DNA from 2 places in the Acetobacterium sp. K1/6 genome. Region 2 is predicted to be linked to the other one. Evidence: a T-box and tRNA genes for the amino acid it is inferred to sense, from the RefSeq annotation. Region 2 holds a T-box; the other holds one or more tRNA genes.
What was found. A T-box is a leader RNA that pairs with one kind of tRNA and senses whether it is charged. The one in region 2 lies ahead of U2P91_RS07480 (glycine--tRNA ligase), so its partner is inferred to be a tRNA-Gly.
Positions count from the first base shown of each region.

Region 1: it encodes a tRNA-Gly, which carries the amino acid that the T-box ahead of U2P91_RS07480 (glycine--tRNA ligase) is inferred to sense. The anticodon was not compared.

Region 1 covers NZ_JAXQGA010000004.1:2,779-17,649, forward strand. Annotated here, with positions in the region: gene U2P91_RS04310 (YccF domain-containing protein) at 1-231, opposite strand, end outside; gene msrA (peptide-methionine (S)-S-oxide reductase MsrA) at 314-853, opposite strand; gene U2P91_RS04320 (alpha/beta fold hydrolase) at 855-1,595, opposite strand; tRNA gene U2P91_RS04325 (tRNA-Lys) at 1,744-1,819, opposite strand; tRNA gene U2P91_RS04330 (tRNA-Gln) at 1,993-2,068, opposite strand; tRNA gene U2P91_RS04335 (tRNA-His) at 2,090-2,166, opposite strand; tRNA gene U2P91_RS04340 (tRNA-Arg) at 2,192-2,268, opposite strand; tRNA gene U2P91_RS04345 (tRNA-Gly) at 2,288-2,361, opposite strand; gene U2P91_RS04350 (ABC transporter permease) at 2,492-3,274, opposite strand; gene U2P91_RS04355 (ABC transporter ATP-binding protein) at 3,283-4,188, opposite strand; gene U2P91_RS04360 (metallophosphoesterase family protein) at 4,216-4,701, opposite strand; gene rdgB (RdgB/HAM1 family non-canonical purine NTP pyrophosphatase) at 4,755-5,354, opposite strand; gene rph (ribonuclease PH) at 5,368-6,117, opposite strand; gene gatB (Asp-tRNA(Asn)/Glu-tRNA(Gln) amidotransferase subunit GatB) at 6,237-7,682, opposite strand; gene gatA (Asp-tRNA(Asn)/Glu-tRNA(Gln) amidotransferase subunit GatA) at 7,686-9,158, opposite strand; gene gatC (Asp-tRNA(Asn)/Glu-tRNA(Gln) amidotransferase subunit GatC) at 9,168-9,455, opposite strand; gene ligA (NAD-dependent DNA ligase LigA) at 9,604-11,595, opposite strand; gene U2P91_RS04395 (ATP-dependent helicase) at 11,640-13,847, opposite strand; gene U2P91_RS04400 (iron-containing alcohol dehydrogenase) at 13,937-14,871, opposite strand, start outside.
Region 2 covers NZ_JAXQGA010000006.1:169,700-184,570, reverse strand. Annotated here, with positions in the region: gene U2P91_RS07485 (Na/Pi cotransporter family protein) at 1-1,691, opposite strand, end outside; T-box leader at 2,135-2,350, shown strand; gene U2P91_RS07480 (glycine--tRNA ligase) at 2,414-3,808, shown strand; gene U2P91_RS07475 (4Fe-4S binding protein) at 4,108-4,497, opposite strand; gene prfA (peptide chain release factor 1) at 4,765-5,835, opposite strand; gene U2P91_RS07465 (DegV family protein) at 5,895-6,770, opposite strand; gene U2P91_RS07460 (phosphatase) at 6,819-7,586, opposite strand; gene hprK (HPr(Ser) kinase/phosphatase) at 7,645-8,598, opposite strand; gene uvrC (excinuclease ABC subunit UvrC) at 8,686-10,524, opposite strand; gene U2P91_RS07445 (hypothetical protein) at 10,643-10,891, shown strand; gene U2P91_RS07440 (cold-shock protein) at 11,197-11,397, shown strand; gene U2P91_RS07435 (FeoB-associated Cys-rich membrane protein) at 11,478-11,657, opposite strand; gene feoB (ferrous iron transport protein B) at 11,711-13,732, opposite strand; gene U2P91_RS07425 (FeoA family protein) at 13,819-14,043, opposite strand; gene uvrA (excinuclease ABC subunit UvrA) at 14,498-14,871, opposite strand, start outside.

The DNA of each region.
Region 1 (14,871 bases), on a different contig from region 2:
ACCGAAAATCAGGATCCACAAAATATTTAAGATTACCGATCCGGTTCCCATGTTTGAATAATCAACGGTTTTACCAAATGGCCAGAGGACTAACTGCGCCATTTTAAAAGCCTGCAATCCCAACGGGATACCAATAATGGTAATGCAGCAGAGAATGCCGGCTAAAAGCCAAGCGATCGCCATAATCAGGCCCCCCAAAATAATCCAGATAATGTTACCAATGATGCTCATACTTTTCCCTCTTTTCAATGTCACTTTATTTGTTTCTTGTGAAAGTAACTGCTTTTTACGTCAGTTTTTAATGACCCGCTTCTTATTTTAAAGATGGGTCCCGGGCTACCGCCGCCTTTTTAAACTCACGGTTGCCGATATGGCAATAACCTCCGGGGTTCTTTAACAGATAGTCCTGGTGATAAGCTTCTGCAGAGCTGTAGTTTTCAAGCGGCAATACTTCAATGGCCAGGGGCACCCCGTATTGCTGCCTTAACTGATCGACTGATTCTAATATCACCGCTTCATCGGAAGGATCCGAAAAATAAATGCCGGTACGGTATTGAGTGCCTCGATCATTCCCCTGACGATTGACCGCTACCGGGTCGATGACTTCAAAATACAGACTTAACAAAAATGGTAAGCTGATCACTTGATTGTCATAAAGCACCTTAACGACTTCAGCATGCCCGGTATTTCCATGGCACACATCCTCATAGGAGGGATTCGGGGTTTTTCCGTTGGCATAACCCACCTCCGTCTTAACAACCCCTCTGATGGCTTTAAAATACATTTCCGTTCCCCAGAAACAACCTCCAGCCAAAACGATTTCTTTGCTGTTTTCTTTTTTATTGTTTTCCATATCAATTTCCTTTCCAGATTTCCATAATTTTTGCTATTGTTATCGCTTGCTGTTCAGCCGATGAAATAGATGCGATCCCATCGCCGGACTGTTCTCCATAATTACCGAATCCGCTATGATTACCACCTGCTATTTCATAATAACGGGCCGTGACCGGCAGCTTATTTCGGCCTTCGGTAAAGCCCTGTTGGTTAATAATCTGATCTTCGCTGCCATATAGAGTCACTACCGAATGACTGCTCTGAGAAAGCGATTCATTGGGATAAGCACCTAATAAAGTCAGCCCCGCTACCTTGTCTTCATGTTCGGCCAGATAGTCCGAAGCCATGGCGCCGCCCAAAGAGTGACCCACCATGATCCAATGCTCGATCTCCGGCAACGCTTCCAACACCTTGTCAGCACCGTTTGCATTAAACACGGCCAGATTAAAGGGCATCCCCACAATCACAGCCGGATAGCCTTGTTCCGCCAGTGAGCGCATCAGCGGAGCATAAGCGATATCTTCCACCTTACCACCGGGGTAAAAGATAAAACCCGTTTCATCCTGACCTGTTGTTGGCATAAATATGGTCAGATTTCCTTCTTCCCTGACAATTACCTGATTTCCTGAGATCAGGGCCTCATGGGCAGTTTGATCAGCATGGTAATAATCTCCCAGATAGGTCAATGTTATAATGACAAGCGCCACCAATACCATTCCAATTATTTTGCTGATACGTATTAAGCTTTGCCCTTGTTTCATAACCATCTGCTCCTTTTCATTCCAAAATGACATGATAATACAGATTTGCTCTATTTTATACCCCAACCCGTTATAAAACAACATTTAAGTCATTTTAACATTTTTCAAAAAATAAAAAAACCGCAATCACTGCGGTTTTGATTTCAAATGGTGACCCATGGGCGACTTGAACGCCCGACACCCTGATTAAAAGTCAGATGCTCTACCAACTGAGCTAATGGGTCATGCTATAATTTACTTTTTGTTTGTCTCCAAACGATAATGAATACTCAACTTTGCCTAACTAAGCGATTCACACAAAAATGTTCACTTCCTTCGGTCGTGCATTTTTGGTTCTCTGCTTTGCAACTGAGCTAATGGGTCATGTCTTTTTTCTGTCTTCTCTGCCGAGCAAAAGTGGCAGGGGTAGCAGGACTCGAACCTACGGATGCAAGAATCAAAATCTTGTGCCTTACCAACTTGGCTATACCCCTATTAATATAATGCTATTGAAATGGGGTGGATAATGGGACTCGAACCCACAACTTCCGGAATCACAATCCGACGCTCTAACCGATTGAACTATACCCACCACGAGATAAATACGATAAAATAAATGGTGCGCCTGAGAGGATTCGAACCTCTGGCACACGGCTTAGAAGGCCGTTGCTCTATCCTACTGAGCTACAGGCGCTCAATTCTTTTCGCAAAAATGGAGCGGGTGAAGGGAATCGGACCCTCGCGACTGGCTTGGAAGGCCAGGGCTCTACCACTGAGCTACACCCGCATTGCCTCTCTTAGAGACAAGTGTTAGTATACTTTAAATAGAAAGAGTTGTCAACTACTTTTTATTTTTTATTTGATGCTCGCTTTATTTTGCAAACACACCGTAATCCGTCATCAAAAAATGAAATGTCTTAGACGGTTTTAATGCCCACACCTTTTTTAAAAATATGCGCCGCCACTAAAAATACACTAATAACAAGGCCAATTGTTAAAATAACATGAATCACAATATTGCCTTCACATACCCCAATATAGGCATATCGGGAAACATTAACCAGGGGATAGATCGGGTTTATGTATTTAATGGAAGATAATAATCCCGGCAACTTTGAAATTTCAAAAAACACACCACCTAAATAGGTAAGAGGCGTAATGATAATTGCCAATGCAAAATTCATCTTTTCAAAGTTATCCAGCACCAGCCCGGCAATCAAACCCAGTGATGCGAAGACAAAGGATGTTGCGGTTAATGCCAATACAAAAAACAGTGGATGCACTACTTCATAACCGACAAAGAAAATTGTTGCCGCATAGGTTAGAATACCCACCAGCACCCCACGAAACATCCCCCCAAAAACAAAGGCCAGAATTTTTTCGGTAATTGAGATCGGGTAGCTGTTTAAATCCTGAATGGTATTCTGAAATTTTTGCGAAATCATTGAAAACGCCGGATTTTGAAACGCGGCAAAAATCGCCCCCATTGTCGCTAAGCCGGGCACTAAAAAATTAAGATAACTAATCCCTTCGATCCCGACCTCCCTGGTTTGAAGCATCCCCCCAAAGATTAACATGTATAAAATGTTTGAAATAAGCGGAGCCAGAACCGTCTGAACTGGCACCTTCATAAACCGATGAATTTCCTTGTTCAGGAGGGTTAAAAATCCAATTCTATTGTAAAATATCCTGTTTTTCATCTGTTCTCCTAATGTTTGATGATATTTAAATAAATATCTTCGAGCTTTGGTCTTTCCACCACCAGATTAGTAAATTCCATGTTTTTCTCTGACAGTTGTCGAAAGACTTTGGACAAGTCCTTCTTTGAGGCCTTCAATTGAAGTCTGGTTTTGTCTTCGATATGCGGGTGGTAGTCACTTAAAAAATCAAAATCAGCTAGACTTAGCTCATCTTCAAAATGAACTTCAATGATGGATTCCCGGGAAAACGCATCCATCAACTCTTCTTTAGGCTCATCGGCAATAATTTTTCCACCATCAATAATTACAATCCGCTTACACAGTTTTTCGGCTTCCTCAATATAATGAGTGGTCAGGATGATGGTGGTACCCGATTCATGCAGCTTAACCAGAAAATCATATAAGGTATGCCGCATTTCAATATCGACTCCTGCTGTCGGTTCGTCCAGAATCAGAATTTTGGGTTTATGAACCAATGCCTTGGCGATTAAAAATCGCCGTCGCATCCCTCCGGATAGATCCCGGATTCTGGCGCTTCTCTTTTCGGTTAAGTACAAAGCGTCCAGAACTTCATCGATGTATTCCTTGTTATCCTTGATCCCGAAATAGCCGGACTGTTTTTTTAGCGCTTCATCTACGGTAAAAACAAAATCATACCCGGTATCCTGGGGCACAATGCCAATAATCTTTTTTGTTTCAAGCTCATTTCTGTCGAGGCTGTACCCGCCGATACTGACATCTCCCCGGGTCTTTTTTACATTACCGGCAAGAATATTGATCAGGGTACTTTTTCCCGCCCCATTTTGCCCCAGCAAGGCGGTAAATTCGCCTTCTAAAATTTCTAGATTGATATTTTTTAAAGCCTCTTTTTTCCCTTTTTGATAGGTCATTGATACATCTTTAATACTCAGCATTGATTGCCTCCTTTTTCCGTCTTTCTGTCAGTCGCGCCAAAGCGGGATGATTTTTGCGTTAATTTCGCCATTCTCAATGATAATCAATCCATAGCTTTCAGGATCTCCCATTCTGGGAGCCCCCACCGAGCCAGGGTTCATCATTAGAATGCGGCCATCATCTTCGATATAAGCGTGGTGGGTATGACCATAAAGAATCACCTCGGCCTTTTTTTCCAACCCGGCAACGTAAAGACGGTGCAAATCGTTCTTGACGCCGTACTTATGGCCATGGCAGGCAAAAAATTTAAAGCCGCCCAAAATGGTCTCCAGCGACATACTGCCATCATCAGCAAAAGAATCCAAATTGCCCTTCAGGATGTGGATGGGGGTATTTGTGATCGTACGCAGATAGAGGGCATCTTCGACATAGTCTCCAAGATGAATCATCACATCCACTTGGCCCATCTCCTGGACGGCTTGTTTTACCGCTTTTAAATTACCATGGCTGTCACTCATTACACCAATTTTCATTTTATCCTCCATCCCTTCCTTCTGCTTAATTAAAGGATCCGATTGTCCTGTTTTTAAAGTGCCTGATTCAACAGTTCCCGAGCCTTTGCAATAGCGACCGCCCGATGACTCAACCGATTTTTTTCTGCTTTGGTCATGTCTCCGTAGCAACGGCCAGACGCTTCATGGATAAACAGCGGGTCATAGCCGAATCCGCCAACACCGCAATAATCAAAGGCAATTTTCCCCCGGACCAGACCTTCGCAGCATAACTCCCGTCCATCAGGCAGAATCATCGCGATGACGGTGATAAAAGCAGCTCCCCGATTCATTTCCGGCACATCTGCCATTTCCTTTAAAAGCTTTTTATTATTATCTGCATAGGTGGCCTCTTCTCCTGCATAACGAGCCGAATAAATCCCCGGAGCCCCATTAAGGCAATCAACCGATAAGCCGGAGTCGTCGCCCATAATGATCAGGTCTTTTCCCTTAACAAGGGGCTGTAACGCCCGCACCTTTATCAGCGCATTCGCTTCATAGGTTTGACCATCTTCAATGATGTCAATGTCAATGCCAAAATCCTTCATCGTCTTGACTTCAAAATCCGCTCCCAACATCGTCTTCAGTTCTCTGGCCTTATCCGGATTACCGGTGGCTAAAAGTATTGTTCTCATTATCATTTACCCGTTATTCCTGTAATGTACCTTTTTGGAAGGCGATGATTTTTTTAATGCTCGCTTCTCCGAGTTCTAACATCTTTTGAAGTTCTTCCTTTTTAAAGGGACGTTCTTCACCGGTTCCCTGAATTTCAATGATTTCGCCGGTTTCAGTCATGACCATGTTCATATCAACCTCAGCGTTTGAATCTTCTTCATAACACAGGTCAACGATGGCTTCGCCCTCAAAAATCCCAACACTAGTAGCAGCGACAAAATTGGTAATTGGCATTGCTTTAATTTTCCCCTTTTCAATCAGATCTGATAAGGCATCATGGAGGGCCAGAAATGAACCGGTAATCGCCGCGGTCCGGGTTCCACCATCGGCCTGGATTACATCACAGTCAATCCAGATGGTCCGTTCCCCGAGCATTGAAAGGTCGATGACTGATCTCAGACTCCTGCCGATTAAGCGCTGGATTTCCATGGTTCGGCCATCGATTTTGCCACGGTTGCGATCGCGACTTTTACGGGTATTGGTTGATCCGGGAATCATTTCATACTCGGCAGTGATCCACCCCTTTTTCTGACCTTTTAAAAATGGTGGTACCTTGTCTTCCACCATGGCGGTGCAAATGACTTTGGTATCGCCCACTTCAATGAGCACCGATCCCTGAGCATGTTTAATAAAATGTCGGGTAACCTTTATTGGTCTTAATTCATGGGCTTCCCGACCGTCAATCCGTTTTTTCTCTACATTAATTTCTTCACTGTTTTCCATAGTTTTCCTTTATCTATTTCTCATTATTTAAGGGATTACCACAAATCTTGTAGTAACCCCTTAGTCAAAATTTCTGTTTCTTAGTACCAACAATTGTTTTGCTTTATCTTATAAAAATCCTAACGATGCGATGCCAAATGTTTAGCTACAACCGCCCGAATAATTTCGTTAGCGACCTGGGCATTCGCTTTTCCTTTTGTTACTTTCATCACCTGACCGGTTAAGAAGCCATAGGCTTTTTCATTACCGGCGCCTATATCTTCAACCGATTTGGGATTATCCGAAACGATTTTTTCAATGATGGCTTCCAGCTCGCTGCTGTCACTCATTTGCGCCAGACCCTTATCTTTAACAATATCGCCCGGGTTTTTGCCGGTACTAAACATTTCTTTTAAAACTTCTTTACCAGTGTTGCCACTGATTTCATTGTTTTTGACCAGTTTTAGCAACGCTACCAATTGCGTCGGAGTAATCGAAATATTTTCCATACTCAGTTCATTTTCTTTTAGTAATGGTGGAATTTCCACCATCATCCAGTTAGAAATCTGTTTGGGTTCATTATACAGCGCCACTGCTTCTTCAAAGAAGCGAGCGGTGACCCCCGTGGTTGTCAGCACCCCGGCATCGTATTCCGGTAGTTTATATTCATCAATATAGCGCTGTTTTTTGGCTTCCGGCAATTCCGGCAGTTCGCTTTTAATTTTTTCGATGTAATCGGGTTCCAGCACAATCGGGACCAGATCCGGTTCCGGGAAGTAACGATAATCATGAGCTTCTTCCTTGCTTCGCAGTGAAGATGAGGTCCCTTTGGTGTCGTCCCACTTACGGGTTTCCTGAATAATCGTGTGACCTTTTTTAATCTCAATGATCTGTCGTTTGCTTTCGTATTGAACAGCCCGGATCAGCGCCCGGAACGAGTTTAAGTTTTTCATTTCAGTTCGGGTTCCCAATACTTCGCATCCTTTTTCCCGAATCGATAGATTCACGTCAAAACGCATCGAACCCTGTTCCATCTTACAGTCAGAGACGCCAGTATATTCCAGAATATTTCTGACCTTTTCGGCAAAGGCGCGGGCTTCCTCGGCACTGCGCAGATCCGGCTCGGTGACGATCTCAATCAGCGGTACACCACAGCGGTTAACATCCAGAAGCGTCCCGTCGGCCGATTCATGAAGCAGCTTTCCGGCATCTTCTTCGATGTGAATACGGGTGATGCCGATGTCTTTTTTAACGCCATCGACTTCAATGCCAACTACGCCACCGGTACAGATCGGTAAATCAAACTGGGAGGTTTGATAGGCTTTGGGTAAATCCGGATAAAAATAGTTTTTTCGATCCATCTTGCTAAAGTGGGCAATTTCGCAATTAAGGGCTAAACCCGCCCGGGTGGCGTATTCAACGACTTTTTCATTCAGTACCGGTAACACCCCGGGCATCCCCAGGCAAACCGGGCAGGTATGAGTGTTTTCATCCTGGCCGAACTCGGTCGGACAGGAACAAAATATTTTTGTTTTTGTCCCCAACTCAATATGGATTTCCATTCCGATGACAATTTCATATTCCATGATTTAGACCTCCGTTCCCAATGGTGCTTTTAAATTTTTAAGGCCTGATTCCTGCTCAAAGGCCCAGGCTGTTTTTAACAGAGTCTCTTCACTTAAGATCGGCCCCAGCAACTGCATCCCAATCGGCATCCCGTTGTTGTCCAAACCGCAGGGAATTGAAGCCCCGGGAATTCCGGCAATGTTAACGGGTACCGTATAAATATCAGTGAGATACATCTCCAGCGGATTGCTGGTTTTTTCGCCGATGCCAAAGGCGGTAGTCGGTGCTGTTGGGGTCAAGAGCACATCGCAGCCGCTAAAGACCTGATCAAAGTCGGCTTTGATGATCGTTCGCACCTGCATCGCTTTTTTATAATAGGCATCATAGTAGCCAGAGCTGAGGGCATAGGTCCCCAGCATGATCCGTCGTTTGACCTCGTCGCCAAATCCCTGGCTTCTGGTTTTCTTGTAAAGATCAATCAGGTCATTGTATTCTTCGGCTCTAAAACCATAACGAATGCCATCATAACGGGCCAGATTGGAACTGGCTTCAGCGGACGAAATCATATAATAGGCGGATAGGGCATAATCCAGATGTTGGAATGACACATCGACAATCGAAGCCCCCAGAGTTTTATAGATGACGATGGCATCTTCCAGGCTTTTGCGAACTTCCGGTTGGAGCCCTTCGCCGAAAAATTCTTTAGCCACGCCAATTTTCAAACCTTTGACCCCTTGTTTGAGGTTTTTAGTATAATCGATTTTTTTAAGATTAAGGGAGGTGGAATCCTTGGCATCATGACCAACAATGGTATTTAGCACCAGCGCGCAGTCTTGCACGTCCTTGGTGAACGGCCCAATCTGATCAAGCGACGAAGCAAAGGCCACCAGACCATAGCGGGAGACCAGACCATAGGTCGGTTTCATCCCCACCACCCCACAAAATGAGGCGGGCTGACGGATCGATCCGCCGGTGTCTGATCCCAAGGCAAAAAAAGCCGTATCAGCAGCCACAGCAACCGCTGATCCGCCACTGGAACCGCCAGGTACCTTGTTTAAATCCCAGGGATTGTGAGTCGTTTTATAGGCTGAATTTTCAGTGGACGAACCCATCGCAAACTCATCCATATTGGTTTTCCCCAGCAAAATACCACCCTCTTCGCTAAGCCGTTGATAAACCTCGGCATTATAAGGAGGATTGAAGTTATCGAGCATTTTTGAGGCACAAGTGGTTAAGATTCCCTTAGTGCACATGTTATCTTTGAGTCCATAGGGAATTCCTTCCAATGGCGTTCTTTTTGCTCGCCCGGACAGCTCGGCATCTATTGCGGTAGCCGTTTCTAGCGCCGCTTCGGTCTGGAGACTCAGATAAGCATCGGTCGCTTTTTCAACGATATTAATGCGGTTAACCACCGCTTGGGTTACCTCTGTAACGGTGACTTCTTTTTTATCCAGAAGGTCATTTATTTCGTGTATGGTTTTTTGATACAATTCCATTGTTGCCTCCTATTCCATAACCCGGGGAACCTTAAAGCACCCGGCTTCGCTCTCTGGCGCATTGGCCAAAGCTTCTTCATTACTCAGACAGGACTTAATTTCATCCTCCCGAAAGACATTCTGAACCGCCAGCACATGTTCGGTGGCTTTAATTTTAGAGGTGTCCAATCCGCTTAAGGTTTCAGCATAATTAAGCACTGCACCCAGTTGCTCGGCCAGGGCGGTCACTTCATCCTCGGAAAATTCCAAACGGGCCAGATTGGCCACGTAGGTGACATCTTCTCGTGTTAAACTCATAGTGTTATCCTTTCTTTACTGTTGACTATCGATCTTACTTTTCTAATCAATTCATGATGCACTTCTTGTGCATTTTTTAAATAGCTCGGGCACTGATTTTTATCTTAACAGCCGGAGCCGTCAATTTGATTTTAAAAATCACCCTTCATTATAGATCAAACCCTCCACCCGTGACAAGGGCTAAAAACGCTTCTTCATCAATTATTGTAATTCCCAGCGACTGGGCTTTTTCATATTTGGACCCGGATTTTTCTCCGGACAAGAGAAAATCGGTTTTTTTACTGACACTGCCTGCTACCTTGCCACCATTAGCTTCGATCAATGCTTTAGCTTCCCGTCGGTCGAGAGTGGGCAGGGTTCCGGTGAGCACAAAGGTCTTCCCGGCCAGGGTCTGAGAATCGATTCTGGTTTCCTGAATCATATTAAGCCCCGCGGCTTCTAACCCTCTGATGATTTCAATATTGGTGGGCGTCTTAAAAAAATCGACAATTTCGGTAGCCATTTTTTCGCCAATTTCAAAAATCGCTTTGAGATCTTCCACTTGGGCCAGGATCAGGTTATCCATTTTCTGATAATGTTCAGCCAGAATTTTAGCACCTCTGGCGCCGACCAGCGGAATCCCCAAACCAAAAATAAGCCGGGATAATTCACGTTTTTTAGAGGCTTGTATCGCGACCAGAAGATTGTCGACCGATTTTTCGCCCAACTTTTCAAGGGTGATCAGTTGTTCTCTTTTCTCATCCAGATGATAGATATCGACCGGGTTAACGACCAGTTTATCATCCATCAACAGCCGCAGTACGCCTGGTCCCAGCCCTTCAATGTTCATTGCGTCCCGGGAAGTAAAGTGAACCAGTTTTCGAAACACCTGCGCCGGACAGGCCATGTTCAGGCATTTAGTCACCGCTTCTCCGGCAATCCGAAAGGTTGGTTCATCACAAACCGGACAGCGTTTTGGCATTTGAAAAACCACCTCGTTTCCCGATCGTTTTTCAAACACCACATGATCCACTTCCGGAATGACGTCCCCCGCCTTCTGGATCACCACCTGGTCACCGATACGGATGTCTTTTGTACTGATATTGTCTTCGTTATGGAGGGTTGCCCGGGAAATCACTGACCCCGCTAGCGATACCGGCTCAAGTTCGGCCACTGGGGTCAGAGCACCGGTTCGGCCAACCTGAACGGTAATGGCAACCACAGTGGTAACGGCCTGATCGGGGGCAAATTTGTAAGCGATCGCCCAGCGGGGACTTTTTGAGGTATTTCCCAGTCGCTCCCGAAAAGCTAATTCATCGACCTTAATCACCAGACCGTCGATTTCAAAGGGCAGGTTGCGTCTTTCCACTTCCATCAGGCGGCAATAGTCAATGATCGCCTCAATATCGCTAAAGGCTTTGATTGTACTGGTTTTAAAACCTAAATCTTTTAAATAATTCAGGGTCTCCCGATGGGTTTTAGGTTCGAAACCTTCAACCACTTCCAGATTAAAAACAAAAATATCCAATGGCCGGGAGGCCGTTAGCCTGGGGTCCAATTGTCGCAGCGATCCGGCTGCTGCATTTCTGGGGTTGGCAAAAGGACTTTCCTCCGCCGCCAGACGACGCTGATTCAATTTTTCAAAATCAGCCTTACCCATAAAAACCTCGCCCCGAACTTCCAGGGTCACCGGCTCCGACAAGCCCAGCGGGATCGTCCGAATCGTTTTGAGGTTGGCAGTAACATTTTCCCCCACTTCGCCATCGCCTCGGGTGGCGCCCCGAACGAACAAACCATTTTCGTAGTTTAGTACCACCGTCAACCCATCAAATTTGTATTCCACCACATAGCTTGCCTCGGGACAGGTCTGCCGCACCCGACGGTCAAAATCGCGGAGATTGCCCGGATCAAAGGCATTGCCAAGGCTCAGTTTGGGATGGCTGTAGACGACCTTGTCAAAACCTGCTAAAGGACTTCCACCAACCCGCTGAGTCGGTGAATCCGGGGTGATCCATTGGGGATTTGCGGTTTCTAGCGCAATCAGTTCCTGCATTAGCTGATCATATTCATAGTCTAAAACCAGAGGCGCATCATCAAGATAGTAGGCTCTGTCATATGCTGCTATTTTTTTTCTTAACGCTTCAATTTGGGCATTGCTCATACTCATTTCCTATCCTTTATAGCTACTTTTTAACGCTATTTTAACTAAGCTTTTTCCACAAACGTCGGATCCATTTTTTTGATTCCCACCCCCGGAAACGCGACTGAAATCATGTTATTTTTAACTTCAACCACAGTACCAATGCCAAATTTTTTATGTTTAACCTTATCCGTCAACGCAAACCCATTTTCTGATGGACCATTGTGAAGGTTAACGGCATTGGCATTATTTCTGCGAATAGCTACCTTCGACTGGGTCACCCGTTCAGAAAAAGTCTTATTCTTTTTCGTTTCAATGTCAATTTCCGGCTTACGTTCATAGCGCTGTTTATTTTCCACGCAAACTTCATCCGGCATTTCTTTTAAAAATCGCGATGGGGTTTGCAGTTGGCGACGTCCGTAAAGGGTTCTTTCCGCTGCCCAGGAAATGTAAAGACGTTTCATCGCCCGGGTAATCCCCACATAGCAGATTCGTCGTTCCTCTTCAATTTCCTCCGGCGAATCCATGGCTCGGCCATGGGGGAAGATCCCTTCTTCCATCCCGGGAATAAAGACAATCGGGAATTCCAGTCCTTTGGCGTTATGAAGCGTCATCAGGAGAACCTTCCCCTGATCACCATCGTACTTGTCGGTTTCTGACGACAAGGCGACCGTTTCCAGGTAGGCGCTGAGGCTTTGATCATCACTATTTTTTTCAAAGTCTGTGGCGGAAGATACCAGTTCCTGAAGGTTTTCCAGGCGGCTTTCACCCTTATCCATCTTTCCGGTTTCCAGCATTTCCAGATAGCCGGTTTTTTCAATCACCGCCGTGATCAGCTCGCTTAAGCTGGCCGTCTCCCGGATTGTTTCTAATTTCTTCATTAATTCGCTAAACGCCCGAACCTTGTTTTTGACGCTGGGACTCAGCTCCGGAATTTCTTCAACATGATGGAAGGCCTGCATTAAACTAAAGCTTTTAAAATTGGCGTATTCGGCAATTTTTTCAATGGTGGCTGAACCAATCCCCCGCTTGGGCACGTTGACAATTCGCATAAAGCCCATGTTGTCTTTAGGATTGCTCAGGACATTTAAATAAGCAATGACATCTTTAATTTCAACCCGCGAATAAAACCCGGTTCCGCCGATTAATTGAAAAGGCAAGCCGGCCCGCATCAGCGCTTCTTCAAACAACCGGGACTGGGCATTGGTTCGGTACAGAATCGCAAAATCGCCGAAGATACCATTGCCCTTGGTGATGTTTTCATTAATCTCATCAACAATAAACCGGGCTTCATCATAACCCTGGTTAAACGAAGCAATCATAATTTTTTCATCGCCGTCATTGTTGGTCCACAGCGCCTTTTCCTTACGACCGGTATTTTTGGCAATAACACCGTTGGCACAGTCCAGAATCGTCTGGGTTGAGCGGTAGTTCTCTTCCAGTTTAACTACCTTGGCGTTGGCGTAGTCTTTTTCAAAATCCAGGATATTGTTGATATCCGCTCCCCGCCAGCCGTAAATACTCTGATCGTCATCGCCGCAGACACAAATATTTTTGTATTTGGCGGCCAGCATGTTAACCAGTTCATATTGGCTATGATTGGTATCCTGATATTCATCCACCATAATGTATTTAAAGCGATTCTGATATTGTTCCAGAATTTCCGGAAAGCCCTTAAATAATACCAGGGTATTGTAGATCAGATCATCAAAATCCATGGCATTGTTTGCTTTTAAGCTTTCCTGGTAGCGTTTATAATAAAGTCCGACCTTCTCTTTTCTGAAATCGCCGGAATTTTCTTTTAGATAGGCTTCCGGACTGACAAAATTATTCTTGGCCGTTGAGACTTCGCCGCTTAAAAACTGGTTGGTAAAATATTTGTCATTGAGGCCCAATTCTTTGATTAAGCTTTTATATAAACGCTTCTGATCGTCCATATCATAAATGACAAAGTTGTCGTCATAACCCAACCATTGTGCATGGGTTCGCATAATTCGGGCACACATGGCGTGAAATGTCGACATCCAGATCCGTTTACTGTCCTCAATCTTCATTTTGGCAATCCGCTCCCGCATTTCGCCGGCGGCTTTATTGGTAAAAGTGATGGCCAGAATCTGTGAAGGCCATGCCTGTCCTGTTTCAATAATATGGGCAATGCGATGAATAATAGTTCGTGTTTTCCCTGATCCGGCCCCTGCCAATATTAATAGTGGCCCATCGATGGTTTCTGCTGCTTCTCGTTGTCGAGTGTTTAACCCGTCTAATAAACTCATGTGTTCTCCTAAATATTTATTTCATAGTTAATTGCAAAAATTATAAGAACTTCAGGCTCCGTTTTGCAACGCTCTAATTTGTTTCATTCTTAAAATTTCTTTTCGCCATAATAAATGCTTGTTAAGACCTTATCCATCTTGGCTGCATCCATTTTAATTGGATTTCTCTGGGTGGAGCCCATCAGCGAATTTTTTAGTAACTCATCATAATTGGCTTTAAATTCTTCTTCCGGGATGCCAGCAGCCTGAAAGGAGCTGGGGATTTCGAAAGTTTTGTTGAGCTCTTTAATTTCATCGATAATGTTTTTCCCGATTAACCGGGATAGCTGTTCCAGTTCCTCGGCCACCTGCGGATCCTGCCCATTATATTCCAGTACATAGGGCAGAGCAATGGCATTTAGCAGTCCATGACTGGTACCAAAGCGCCCCCCAAAAGCATGGGCAATGCCATGGTCCATTCCCAGACCGGCATTTTGAAAGGCGAACCCGGCCAGACAGGAAAAGTTGTGAACATGCTGCCGACTTTTTATATCCCCGCTTTCAAAGGACTGGCGCAGATACTTAAGTAAACCTTCTACGGCCCCTTTTGCCATGGTTTTGGTGAAGTCATCGGCGCTTTTATTAATCATCGCTTCCAGACCATGGGTCAGGGCATCCATCCCCGATTCCACTATCACATCGGGTGGCATTGATAAAGTCAGTTCCCCATCTAAAATAGCCAGATCGGGAATAAAGGCCTTCGTTTTTAGCCCTATTTTAATATTTTCTTCCGGGAAGGTAATCACGGCTGCCCGGGTAACCTCAGAGGCCGTTCCGGAGGTTGAGGGAATCGCCACCAGTTTGATCCGCTCCCGTTTTTCCGGTGCCTGACCAGCCTTGATCGCTTCGATGGTTAACCCATTGTACTCGCACATCAGGGTCATGACCTTGGCAGCATCGAGAACCGAACCGCCACCAATGGCAATCACTACATCCGGATTAAACGCCTTCATCTTTAACAGACCCGCTTCTACATCACAAACGC
Region 2 (14,871 bases):
ATGAGCCCCTGATGAAGCTTCAATCCCAGTATCCCATGGGCTATATTTGAGGCATGATCGCCAACCCGTTCAATGTTTGTTAACAAGTCCAGAAATATAACACCAGCATAAGGATTACAGATTCCTTCATTAAGACGGCGAATATGATCATCTTTTAATTTTTCAGTCATTTCATCTATTTCTTCTTCTTCATCAAGAATCTTATAACACAGGTCTGTCTCTTCTGTTTCCATTAATTCTACCATATCCCGAAGCGTATTGGTAGTTAAACTGATTAAATTTAACACTTCTTGATTGGCAATATCACTAAAGACGATTTTATTGGTGGCCCGCATTTCTGCCAATTCACCAATATTCATGGCATGATCACCAATTCTTTCTAAATCATGACTTCCTTTAAGGATGAAAGCCAGGCGTTCATTCTCTTCTTCTGACATGTTTTCATTGGACAATTTAACGGAATATTCGACAATTCCCTGTTGAAATTCATCAATACGTTCTTCCCGCTTAACAATTTTTTCAACCAGTTTTTCATTGCCATCCATGATCGATTCGCAGGCGACTCTGAAATTTTTAAAACTCATTTTTGCCAGTCGATTCGTTTCTCTGACCACCTGTCCCAAAGCAATGGAAGGATTATTAAACAACCGGTCATCCAACTGCAACCCCTTGTCTTCCTCTTTCTCCGGGTAGACGCGGTCCAGAAAGCTAACAAAATAGCCGATGATCGGGAGTAATACAATCGTATTTGCAACATTAAAAAGGGTGTGCGCCATCGCGATTTGACGGGCCACATTGGGTACCATATCACCGCCACCGTTAATCAATGAGCCTGAAATAGTAACGATGAATTCATAAACCGGATTGACAGCCACTAAATTATTCATGATGGTTAATAAGATCATCACCCAAACAGCACCGAAAATATTGACAAAAAGATGGATAAAAGCTGCTTTTTTTGCTGCTGTGGAGGTTCCGATACAGGAAAGCAATGCTGTGACGCAGGTACCAATATTAGTACCAATAAGAATCGGTAAACAAATCTGGATTGCTCCAGTTCCCCCGATACTGACAAAAACCCCAGAAAGGGCCAGCGCCTGGAGCAAACCGATAGAAGCACTACTGCTTTGAATCACAGCGGTAATCAGGGTTCCAATCAGCACACCAAGCAGTGGATTTGTTCCATAGGTTGAGAGCAGGTAAATAAATTCTTCACTTTCTCTAAGCGGTTTCATGGCCGTTGACATGGCCGCAATCCCATAGAAAAGAATCCCAAAACCAAGAATAATACTCCCCAGATCTTTATTCTTTTTCTTGGTGCTAAACAGAGCCATCATTGCACCAATACCAATAAAAATCGGTGCCAACTCAGTGACATTAAACGCGATCAACTGGGCCGTGACGGTGGTTCCAATATTAGCTCCTAAAATAACTCCTGCTGCCTGGGTCAAGGTCATCAGGGCGGCGTTAACAAAGCCGACCACCATCACCGTGGTGGTACTGGAACTTTGGACAATCATCGTTACAACCGTCCCAACCAGGATGGCTTTAATCTTATTGTTGGTTAATACTTCCAGAAGTTTTTTCATCTTTGTGCCAGCAACCGTTTTTAATCCGTCGCTCATCATGTGCATTCCAAAAACGAATAACCCCAAGCCTCCAAAGAGACCAATCAGCATTTCTAACGTCATTTTTTCCTCCAAAAAACATCAAAAATTAAGATAGTACTCCAGCCAAGGAAGAAACTAGACGACCCTCAAAAAATTGGGATTAACCAAATTGTCGCCCTTCATAATTAAAGATTAGACCATAGTGGGCCTAATCTTTTCGTTTTCTTGATTCACCAGGATAACTATCTTTTCTTGCTTTTCTTTTTCCTTAATCATTTGTTAACGACATTTTAACACTAAGTTTACATAATGAGAATCTTTTTTTTCATTTTTTTTATGAATTATTTATTTAAATCGAGGCAAAACGCACATTATCGTTACCCTGGTTTATCGTTGTAACCCATTTCAATGTTGTCCGAATCGAAATTAAAACTTGACCGCTAAAAATTAAACTTGACAGCAGCTTGTCTTTTTGATATTCTTCATCTTAGTTTAGGATTTATTAAGAAGTACTTAACTTAATAGCAAAGGCATTGAGAAAAGAATAATCAGAGGGCCAATGGTTTAAAAGCGAGCAGATGATGGTGTAAGATCTGTAATCAAACCCTATGAGTGGCACTTTTTGAGCTGCAACCACTGCTTTCGATTAAGTGGTTGACGTGAAAATCGTTATAAGAGTAAGGTGGTTTGCCAGCAGTGGCAAGCAACTTGGGTGGAACCGCGGTTATACCGTCCCTTGTTTTAATGCAAGGGGCGGTTTTTTTAGTTTAGATACTAAAAATTTAATTAAGCAGGAGGAAAAAATGTCAGAATTTACAATGGCTGAAATTGTCAGTCTCGCAAAAATGAGGGGAATTGTCTTCCCCGGTTCAGAAATTTATGATGGTCTTGCCAACAGTTGGGATTACGGCCCACTCGGCGTTGAAATGAAAAATAATGTTAAAAAGGCCTGGTGGAAAAAATTCGTTCAGGAATCACCTTTTAATGTGGGTCTGGATGCCGCTATCCTGATGAACCCTAAAACCTGGGTCGCCTCCGGACACGTGGGTGGCTTTAACGATCCGTTGATGGATTGCAAAGCCTGTCAGTCGCGCTTCCGTGCCGATAAGCTGATTGCCGATTACTACTTTGAAAAAGGCGAAGATGTGATTGTCGATGCCTGGTCCAATGACGAGATGAAGGCTTTTATTGAGGAACATCAGATTGCCTGTCCCGAATGTGGAAAAATGGATTTTACCGATATCCGCCAGTTCAATCTGATGTTTAAGACCTTTCAGGGTGTCAATGAAGATACCGCCAGCGAAATCTTCCTGCGGCCAGAAACTGCCCAGGGTATTTTTGTCAATTTTAAAAATGTTCAGCGCACCACCCGTAAAAAAATACCATTTGGGATTGCCCAGGTCGGTAAATCCTTCCGTAATGAGATTACGCCGGGGAACTTCATTTTCCGAATCCGGGAATTTGAACAAATGGAACTGGAATTTTTCTGTGCCCCTGGCACGGATTTGGAATGGTTTGACTACTGGAAAGCTTTCTGTAAAAAATGGCTGTTCGACCTGGGTATGAAGGACGAAAATATCCGTTTCCGGGATCATGATCAGGAAGAACTATCCCATTACAGTAATGCCACCACCGATGTGGAATTCCGCTTTCCTTTTGGCTGGGGCGAGCTTTGGGGGATTGCTGACCGTACCGATTTCGACTTAACCCAGCACCAGAATCACTCCGGGAAAGACATGAAATATACCGACCCGGTTACCAACGATAAATATATCCCGTATTGCATCGAGCCCTCCCTGGGTGCCGACCGGGTTTTTCTGGCCTTCCTTTGCAATGCCATGGAAAAAGAAACCATTACCAATGGTGACAAAGTTGAAGAACGAAATGTGATGCGGATTCATCCCTTCCTTTCGGCATACAAGGCCGCAGTTTTACCACTGTCTAAAAAGTTAAGCGACAAGGCTGGAGAACTTTTCACCCTGTTGTCTAAACACTTTATGATTGAATATGATGAAGCGGGTAGCATTGGCAAGCGTTACCGCCGCCAGGACGAAATCGGCACACCGTTCTGCGTCACTGTAGATTTTGACACCCTGGAAGACGAATGTGTCACCCTAAGAGACCGCGATACTATGGATCAGGTTCGGGTTCCTATTGCTGAGGTGGTTGATTATATTGCTAAGCGGATTGATTTTTAATTTGCTAATTAAGTAGTACCGACAATTATTACATCATGTTGTTTGCATCGGAGCGGACATGGCGATAGCCTGCGTGGAGGCAACGAGCCAATCACAAGCAGGCTTGTAGTTGGCGACTGCCCACGACTGATAAGAAATTTTTAATTTCTTATCAGTGTCCGATTCCGCAGCAAACAACAGATTAATAATTGATCGGTACGGAGTTTCCAGTACGCCTATCCAAAATTCATTATCATAACAAAAAAACCGCCCCCGTTCGAACAGGGGCGGTTTTTAAGTGATAAATTTTTAAAGACGACTTAGGCTTCTTTGATCGCCAATACGTTTTGTGGACATGCTTCAACACAGATTCCACATGAAATACATTTTGATGGAACATCCCGGTCTTCTGATTTAACCAGCACTCCGAATGGACATGCTTCGACACATTTACCGCAGTTTACACATAGTTTTTTACTAATCATAAAGACGCCTTTGGCATTTTTTGTGATTGCACCGGCTTCACATACTTTTGCACATTTACCACATTGTACACATACCAATGTTTTTAAACTGCCATCATCTTTTGTGGTAATTTTAACACATGACAATTCTGAAACAGGTTCCTTGTAAAATGCGGTTGAACATGCTAGTTCACATGTCAAACAGTTAACACATGCGGCCTGATCTGCTACGATTACTTTTTTCATTGTTACTCCTCCTTAAGGACAATTTGATCAGATGATCAAATTTTTGTTTAAATTTTAACAACTGATTTTTATTCTACTTTTAAAGCCGATGATTGTCAACATAATACGGAATTTTTACAGCTACTTCTCACCCAGCCCCCACAATAAAGCCAACCCTGATACTATTTCTTAGTACTCTGCTGGCATTCTTTCTAAATACGGTTAAATTTTTATCCATTATTTCCTGACATTAAAAAAGCTCTCCAGAATTGGAAAGCTCATTCGCGTTTAAGAATGTTGTTTAAGTTTTTCGGCCTGGTCACTGGTGACCAGGGCATTGATCATTTCATCGATGTCACCATCCAGGAAAGCTTCCAGTTGATAAACAGTCATGTTGATGCGGTGATCAGAAATTCGCCCCTGAGGGAAATTGTAGGTCCGGATGCGCTCACTGCGGTCCCCGGTGCCAACCTGACTTTTGCGGTTTTCGGCAATTTCACTTTGCTGTTTTTGCTGTTCGATTTCGTAAAGCCTGGCCTTTAATATTTTTAACGCCTTGTCTTTATTTTTAAGCTGCGACTTCTCATCCTGACAGGTCACCACCATCCCGGTGGGGATATGGGTAATTCGAACCGCGGAATCGGTGGTGTTAACACTTTGGCCACCATTACCGGATGATCGGTACACGTCAACCCTCAGGTCATTCGCACCAATTTCAATTTCAACATCCTCGGCTTCCGGCAAGACCGCTACCGTGGCGGTTGAGGTATGGATCCGTCCGCCTGATTCAGTACTGGGGATTCGCTGCACCCGATGAACGCCGCTTTCATATTTCAGACGACTGTAAACCCCGTTGCCTTCAATCGAAAAAATGATTTCCTTAATCCCCCCGATATCGGGTATACTGGAACTCATAATTTCACTTTTCCAACCCTGACGTTCGGCATAACGGGTCAACATTCGAAAGAGATCGCCAGCGAATAAGGCCGCCTCACTGCCGCCGGCACCAGCCCGAATTTCGACAATAACATTTTTGTCATCATTAACATCTTTGGGCAACAGTAAAATTCTTAATTCTTCTTCCTGTTCGATCTTCTTTTTTGTTAATTCCTCCAGTTCCGCCTCAGCCATTTCTTTAAAATCTTTTTCCAATTCTTTATCGGCCAGCATTTCTTTGGTATCGTCAATGGCTGATAAGGTCTCTGAGAACTGATTGTATTTTTGAATGATCGGTTCAATGTGGGACTGTTCTTTCATCAGCTTTCGCCACTGATTTTGATCCCCAATGATCTCGGGGTCGCTGATCTTTTCGTTTAAATCAGCATATTTTTGGGCTAAAAAATCTAACTTATCTAACATAATACTCCTTAATTTTTTTAATTAGTAATTCGAATTTGTTTATATCAGCCTTGCGATGATTAAAACTGATACGCTTCTTTCCATTCGTCAAAGAAAAAAACAGCCAGCGTTCCGGGTCCGGAGTGGGTTAAAACAGTTGGCCCTAATGGCACGATTTTAAACCGCTTGATATTTAATCGCTTACCCGCCATTTTTACAAATAGCTCCACCAGCTCCGGATTATCGGCATGGCTAATACCAATCACTTGCTTCTCAAGCTGATCACCGTTTGTTTCCAGGTAATCCACCATTTTCTTAACCAGTTTTTTTTCGCCTCTGACCTTATCAATCTGTTGAAGTTCACCACTTTTGTTTACGTCAAGCAACGGATTGATATGCAGCATATTTCCGATGATGGCGGTCCCCTTATTTAATCGGCCACCCCGATACAGGTATTGAAGGTCAGTCACCGTGAAAACATGTTTGATATGATCAATATAGTAGCTGATTTGTTTGATCAGCGTCTCCATGTCACAGCCTGCTGCAGCGACTCTGGCGGCACCATAGACAATGTGCCCCAGTCCATAGCAGACAGCTTTGGTATCAACGACTTCAAAGACCGCATCGGGATATTTTTCTCTTAAATCCCGTTTCGCCAGCGCGGCAGCCTGATAGGTTCCCGACAGTCCACTGGAAAAAGCCAGATAAATAAAAGGTTTATTTTCTAAGATTAAGTCTTCAAACCGTTTATAAAAATCCCCGTAAGGAATCTGAGACGTTTTATAACGTGTACCCTGTCGCATATTCTCACAAACTTCTTCAGATGATATATCAATACCGTCACGATAGGTTTTTTCATTTTCGACTACATAAACTGGCATGATTTCAATATTAAATTCTTGCTGATCCGTTTTTTCTATATCACAGGCAGAATCGGTTATGATCTTTATCGTCATTTTTCTGTCCTTTCCTACTTGATTTTAAGAAACTCATTTTATCACAGTTTAGTCATTTTTCAAAAACAATTCTTGGGCATAATCGCGAGGATCAGCAAACAACACCTTTCCCTTGCTTTCGAGATAATTAATTAACCGATTGTAATCCAGGTTGATAATCAATTCGTCGGGGAAATCAATCGCATCCAAAACCTGATCAACGTAGGGGAAATCTCCAATATCGGTCGCAAAGTGGGTATCACTGCCAATGATAATCGGTATTTCCAGTTCTTTACAGCGATTGGCAATCCATTCGCAGTTGGGTTTTGAACCTCTTCTGATAAAGAAAGAACCGTTATTTATTTCAATCAGGGTGTTGTTTTTTTTGGCCTCCTGAAGGATGGCTTCATAATCCAGCTCATAGGTGGGATTCCCCAAATGACAGATAAAGTCAATATCGGGATTGGCAATAGCCCCCAGGACGGCGCTGGTATTGACAGATTTTGTCTGCGGTTTAAAGGTCGGAGTGTGGAGCGATGCCGAAATGATTTCCAGAGATTTAATAAAATCCATCGGGATATCGGTATTTCCGTCGGCGTCCATGATGTTGCTCTCGATTCCTTTGAGGACTCTGACATTGTTTATTTTTCCGGGAATCACCCGATAATTGGCAAAGAACAAAGGCGTTGGTGCTCCCGGTAAAGCCGGACCATGTTCGGTGATGCAGATCATCTCCAAATTCTTTTTTGCGGCGGCATCAACTAACTCCAGGATAGTATTGTAGGCATGTCCGCAGGCAATGGTATGGGTGTGGGCATCTAAAACGTAATTTCTCATGTTATTTTCTCCTTCTCAATTGACGGTTCGTCAACGCTCAAACATCTAGCCGATTTGATTAATCCTGTTTTTTCTGTAGCTCCCGTTTTTGTGTGTCGAGATCATTCTGGTGAGCGACACGGTCGCAAAAGACCTGGGCTGAGTGATAACCATACTGTTTGGTACGATTGTTGATCGCCGCCGTTTCGATGATGCAGGCCAAATTTCTGCCGCCTGAAACGGGGATCATCACTTCCGGAATTTCGACCCCCAAGATATCCAGCGTTTGTTCATCCAGACCCAGGCGATCATAGGGTGATCGTTCATCCCAATTTTCCAGACGGATGACCATGTCAATTTCAACATCTCTTTTAACGGCTCTGGCACCATAAAGGGTTTTAACGTCTATGATACCAATTCCCCGAATTTCCATAAAATGTTCGAGCAGTACCGGGGCTGTTCCCATTAAATGACCGTCTCGGATCCGTTTCACCTCAACCACATCATCCGCGATGAGACAATGACCACGCTTGACAATTTCTAATGCCGTTTCACTTTTGCCAATGCCACTGGGCCCGGTAATCAACACACCGACTCCAAAAACCTCGACTAATACCCCGTGCAAACTGATCCGTGGTGCTGACAACTGATCAATATAGTTAACCAGATCATAAAACAATGTGGTCGTATTTTCCTTACTTTTTAACAGGGTCCGTCCGTATTTCCTGGCCGCATCTTCAAACAGATGAGTCTCCTCCAAATCCCAACATACAATAAAGCAGGGAAATTCATAGGAAAAAAAATCGTCGATCTTTTTCTCGCGAACCTCAGGATCCAGATCCAGCAGATAGGAAACTTCCACCTTACCAATCACCTGCACCCGATTCGAATCAAAATGCTCATAGTACCCATGAAGCTGTAATCCCGGACGATTGATCCCACTGTTGACCAGGTTCAAATCCGCTGACTGATAATAAATTTTTTCAAGTTTGATATCTTTACAAAAATCGTCTAAATTTACTTTCCCATTCATTCTTTTGTTATCTCTTTTCATTGATTTACTACTAATTAGTTTACTCAAGTTATTCTACCTCAAAGTTTCCGTTGTTAAAAGTTTTTTTCACGACTTGTTGCGAAAATGTTCAAATACGGCCTGGGCCGTTTTAATCTGCATCCCGGGGACTGACTGTAGTTCTTCGATGGTAGCTTTTTTGATTTTATCCACTTGGCCAAAGTAAGCCATTAAGGCTTCGCGACGTTTTTTTCCGACGCCGGGGATTTCCTCAAGCTGGGAGACCAGCATTTCTTTTTTTCTTAAAATCTGATGATAGCCCAGGGTATAGCGATGGACCTCTTCCGAAATTTCGGATAGAAAAACCCCGAGTGGGGTCGCTTTTTTGATCGGATATTCGGTACCTTGATGAAAAATCCCCCGCAGCCGATGGTGATCATCTTTGACCAATCCACACACCTCAATCGCAACGGTTGGATATAAAGAAACAATACTCTGTGCCGCATTCACGTGACCGACACCGCCATCGATCATCATCACTTCCGGTAATGGCAAGAAATTATTGCCTTCCGGGGCTTTCATGGCCCGTTCCATCCGTCTGAAGATCATTTCTTGCATGCTGGCATAATCGTTCTGACCTTCCACCGATTTAATTTTAAAGCGACGACAGGCTTTCCGATTTAGTTTACCCTCGTCAAAAACCACCATTCCGCCAACGTTATTGGTGCCGCTGATATTAGAAATATCATAAGCCTCAATCCGAACGGGACGCTGCGCCAATCCCAATAAATCCTGTAATCCATCCAAACGGCTTTTGGAGCGGATCTCTTTTTCTCGCTTTTCCAGTAATTTCTGTTTAAGTGCCAGGTCAGCGTTGTCGGTCACCATTTCCAGCATTTTTATTTTTTGTCCCCGCTTTGGTGCGTGAACCTCAATTTTTTTACCAGCCAGATCCCCCAGCCATTCTTCAATAACTTTTTTATCTTCCAATGGCTCTTTTAAAATAATCTCCCGGGGAATAAACCCGCAGCTGGCATAATACTGTTTAACAAAACTTTCTTGTACTTCTCTTGAACTCACACCCTCAACTTCTTCAAGAAAGAAATGATCCCGCCCCATCAGCTTGCCTTCTCGTACATGAAAAACCTGGACACATCCCAATCCATCACTTTTGGCAAAACCGATAAAGTCCTGATCCTGTTTAGCACTGGAGCTGATTTTCTGCTTTTCAACGATATGCGCAATGCCGGAAATCTGATCGCGGTATTTAGCCGCTTCTTCATAATTCTGATTCATGGCGGCAACAGTCATTTTATCATTGATATTTTTAAGTAGATCGGGATGGCGGCCGTTTAAAATATCCAAAACTGACGCAATATCTTTAGCATACTTTTCTTTGGACACATTTCCCTGGCAGGGTGCCTGACACTGACCAATATGATAGTTAAGACAAGGCCGACCGGTCTTTTTTCCATAAGCAACCTGACGGTTGCAGGTTTTTAGCGGGTAAATCTTTAAAATTGCTTCAATGGTATTTTTTACTGCATAGGAGCTGGTAAACGGACCAAAGTATTTGGCGCCGTCTTTTTTGTATTCCCGGGTCATCAGTAGCCGCGGATATTCTTCCTGGACGGTCAGCCGTATCCAGGGATAGCTTTTATCATCTTTTAGTAAAATATTATAGCGCGGATGATGCGTCTTAATCAGATTACATTCTAAAATCAGCGCTTCCATTTCCGAATCGGTTACAATCGTCTCAATCGTTTCGATATGAGATACCAAAACCACCGTTTTAGCGGTTAACTGACTGGCACTATGAAAATACTGCCGTACCCGATTGCGCAGATTAATGGCTTTACCCACATAAATAATCTCGCTATTTTTGTTTCTCATGATATAGACCCCGGGGTTTTGGGGCAGATCTTTTAATTTTTCTTTATCATACATACTGGTCAACCTTAAATAAATATTTTTTTGGAATTTTTTGTTTATTCGCCACCTAATTTTGGTATAATAATAATACTTTTTTAAACATCAGATTATTATACAGAAAGGAAGTGTTACCATGTTTGAAAAAATAACTACAGATGGTCATAACACCCTGATTTCTTTCGGCAATTTTGAAGTGAAGATTGTTCCGAAAATTTATGGTGGATTTACTCTGACAAAATCAATTAAAGACAACCCCTTTAAAATCATCGAAATACGTGAGATAAGACTTCCGCTTTCGGAGAAGGAAGTCTTAAAGGAAGCTAAAGAGCTATTAAAACGAAAATATGAGTCCATTGATTTCAACAATTATTGTACCACATAAACCTTGAGTTCAGCTTTTTTTGATCCATCTCAACCCCGATCCCTGAGATGGATCTATTTTGGCTTTGTGTTTAGCCTGTTATTCCTAAGCGGTCGTAATAATGCCGATCTTTTCTTTAACTATTTAAAGTGTTTTTTAAATAATTTGACATCTACCCTTGCTGGGTGTATAATGAAATGGAATTAAAGTGTATTTATTGATTTCACATATTTTTGCAAGTCATTTTTACGTTTAGATGATTTGCAAAAATATGTGTTTTTTGTTTTTGCATCACGATTTATAATAATATCTAGGAGGTACCTAAAATGAATAATGGTACAGTAAAATGGTTTAACGAGGAAAAAGGATTTGGTTTTATTTCAGTCGATGGCGGCGAAGATGTATTTGTACACTTCTCAGCAATTATTGCTGATGGTCGTAAAAACCTTGTTGAAGGACAACGCGTAACTTTTGATACCGAAAAAACGGACCGTGGCTTACAGGCGACAAACGTTTTTATTGCATAATTAAGTCTTTTTTAAAGCCCCACCAGCTTTGCTGGTGGGGCTTTTTGGTTTTTGACTACCGTACCGACAATTATCTACTATCAATTGTTTTTTTTATGATCTTCCACTGGCGCTTTATTGCTGACATGGCAGCCCGGGCAGTTGTCGCCGCCTTTGCAGCCTTCACAGGAAAAATCGCCTGATTTCATTTTTCTTACTTTCTTAAATATAACATAGCCTGCCGCACCTAAAATTAATGCTGCCAGAATCCAGGTAATCATCTTTTTTCCTTCTTTCTTCTATCTATAATGCATTGAATATAATCGGTTTAATTTCAACCCACAATCCGACTGCCAACTTGATAAATCACAAAGGCAACCCCATAAGCCAAACCAATTTGATAAACCAGGGCGAAAATAAAATCCCGCCAGTTTCCCAATTCCTTTTTCATCGTGGCAATGGCTGCCATACAAGGTGATGCCAATAAAATAAAGACGACAAAACTATAGGCAGATACCGGGGTAAAAACCTGACTGATGGCAACAGTGAAACTGCCATCCTGTCCCGATAAAAGAACACTCATGGTGCTGATAATCATTTCTTTGGCTGTAACACCCGTCAGTAAAGCCACGGAAGCTACCCAATTGCCAAAACCCAAGGGCACAAAAATCGGAGCGATGATTTTGCCAAACATCGCTAAAATACTTTCGTCTGGCGTTTGGGTCATCTGAAAGCTTAGATCAAAGCTTTGTAAAAACCACAGTACCACCGATGCTGCAAAGATAATGGTACCGGCCCGAACGATAAATTCTTTCGTCCGTTGCCAAACCTGAGTCGCTGTATTTTTGAGCTTTGGCAATCGTAATGGCGGAATTTCCAGTAGGTAACCGGAATCAGCACCCTTAAACCAGGTTTTTGAAAGCACAAATCCTGAGGTGAAAACCACGGTTAAGCTGACCAGATAGAGTGAAAAAACCAGCACTGTCTGATACTGCGCGAAAAACACCGAAGCCATCAAGACATAAATTGGCATTTTGGCACCGCAGGAAATGAATGGCGTCAATACCGCCGTTAGCTTGCGTTCCCGTTCATTTTCCAGGGTCCGGGTCGCCATAATTCCGGGAACCGAACATCCCAACCCCACTACCATGGGGATAAATGATTTTCCCGATAACCCAAAATGTCTGAAAATCCGGTCCATAATAAAGGCAACCCTTGCCATATAGCCACTGTCTTCCAGAATCGAAATAAAAACAAAGAGCACCACCAGTTGGGGAATAAAGGTCAGTACCGCACCAACTCCGGTAATAATGCCATCATTAATAAGGGCGATGATCCAGCCCGCAGCACCAAGACTACCCAAACCTCTTTCAACCGCAACCATCAACACATCATTGATAAACCACTCGATGCCACCGATGGTAATCTCCCCTACCAGAGTGATTGAGACATAATAGATAACAAACATAAAGAAAAAGAATATCGGTAGCGCTGCATACCGATTCATCAAGACTTTATCCAGTTTCTCCTGAAATTGAATGGCATTATCTTTCGTCTTTTTAGTGGCCCTGGTGATCCCTTCGGTAATAAAGCGATATCGATAATCAGCAATCGCACTATCAACATCATGATGAGACACGGTCTCTATTTTCTTTCTGATATCATCAATATCTTTTAACAAATCGATGTTTTCATGGATCTTTAGCAACACTTCTTCATCTTTTTCAATGAGTTTGATCGCCCGAAAAAGGTGGGGATAATCTGACAAAACGTCTGGATACTTACTTCCAATCAAATTATCAAATTCATTGAATAAGTCCCTTATCTCCGCGGGAAAAATCTCGGGAAAGTCTTTTAATTTTTTAATACCAACCGTTTTTTCAACCAGTTTGATCAATTCGTCAATGCCCGTTTCTTTTTGGGCCGATATTTCAATAAAAGGATAGCCAAAGATCTTTTCCATCTCTCGGACGTCAATTTCCACCCCGGTCTTTTTAACCACATCCATCATGTTTAAAGCGCCGACCATGGGACAATTCAGCTCCATCAGTTGGGTGCTTAAATAAAGATTTCGCTCGATATTGGAGGCGTCAATTATATTGATGATCAGATCCGGCTGTTCTTCCAACAAAAAATTACGGGACACAATCTCATCCATGGAATAAGGCGCCAGCGAATAAATACCCGGCAAATCCACTAAGGTGATCTCCTTATCGGTGTCTCTTAAGTCTCCTTCTTTTTTTTCAACCGTTACACCGGGCCAATTTCCGACATAGAGATTACTGCCCGTGAGACAATTAAAAAGTGTGGTCTTCCCTGAGTTAGGGTTGCCCACCAATGCGATCTTATATTTCATTTTTACTCCTCATTTCCATAGATGTCAGACTGTCCTGATGAATATTATAAACAACGAAACCACCTATACAGGTGGTTTCTGGTTTATTACTGAACCATTAAAATATTTTCAGCATCTTTTTTTCGGAGGCTGAGGGAATATCCCCTTAAACGAACTTCGATGGGATCCCCAAATGGCGCCGTTTTGTTAACTTCTATCTCTACACCTGGTGTTACACCCATATCCATAAGTTTACGTCGCATTAATCCTTCAACGGCGATCGAGCCAACGCAGGCTTTTTGGCCTGGTCTTAAATCTTTCAAAGTAAACATAAGCACACCTTCTATTCATATGGTTTAAATTCATAAATGGAATCTGCCAAAATTAGCTAATGATGACTGCGGTTGTTGAAAAACTCCCGTGCCAACCAATTGTTAATGATGACTTTCTTTTTTGTTAGTTTTATTATACTCTAATTGAAACTCATTGTCAATTAGAGACTAAAACTTTTTATGGCTTTAAGTTTTATTTAAACACATCAAAAAAGAAAGCTGAAATCTGCTTTCTTGAGATATACGTTTTGGCTTAAAGGATTTTTCAAATTGACTATAATTGTGCAGTGTGCGGGCGATCACGGATCGTCCCTACTTAATATCGGCGGAAAATACTGTACCGACCAATTGTTAATCTGTTGTTCGCCACAAGCTCGGACAGGCTATCGCCAGGTCTGCCTTGATGCGTACAACATGATGTAACAATGGTCGGTACGGGGTATCTTTTATTCGATCACGGTAGTATTTTTTTGAGATACTGGCCGGTGTAAGATTCAGGGACCTGGGCGATTTCTTCCGGGGTTCCAATGGCGATGATGGTGCCGCCGCCGTCGCCGCCTTCCGGACCCAGATCGATAATGTGGTCGGCCACCTTGATCATATCCAACTGGTGCTCGATAACAACTACCGTGCTGCCACTGTCAGCCAATCGCTGGATCACGGTAATCAGTTGATGGACATCGGCAATATGCAAACCGGTGGTCGGCTCGTCCAGTACATAGAGGGTTTTCCCGGTATTGCGTTTGCTTAATTCCGTCGCCAGTTTAACCCGTTGGGCTTCTCCCCCCGATAGCTGAGTTGAGGGCTGGCCCAGGCGCACATAACTGA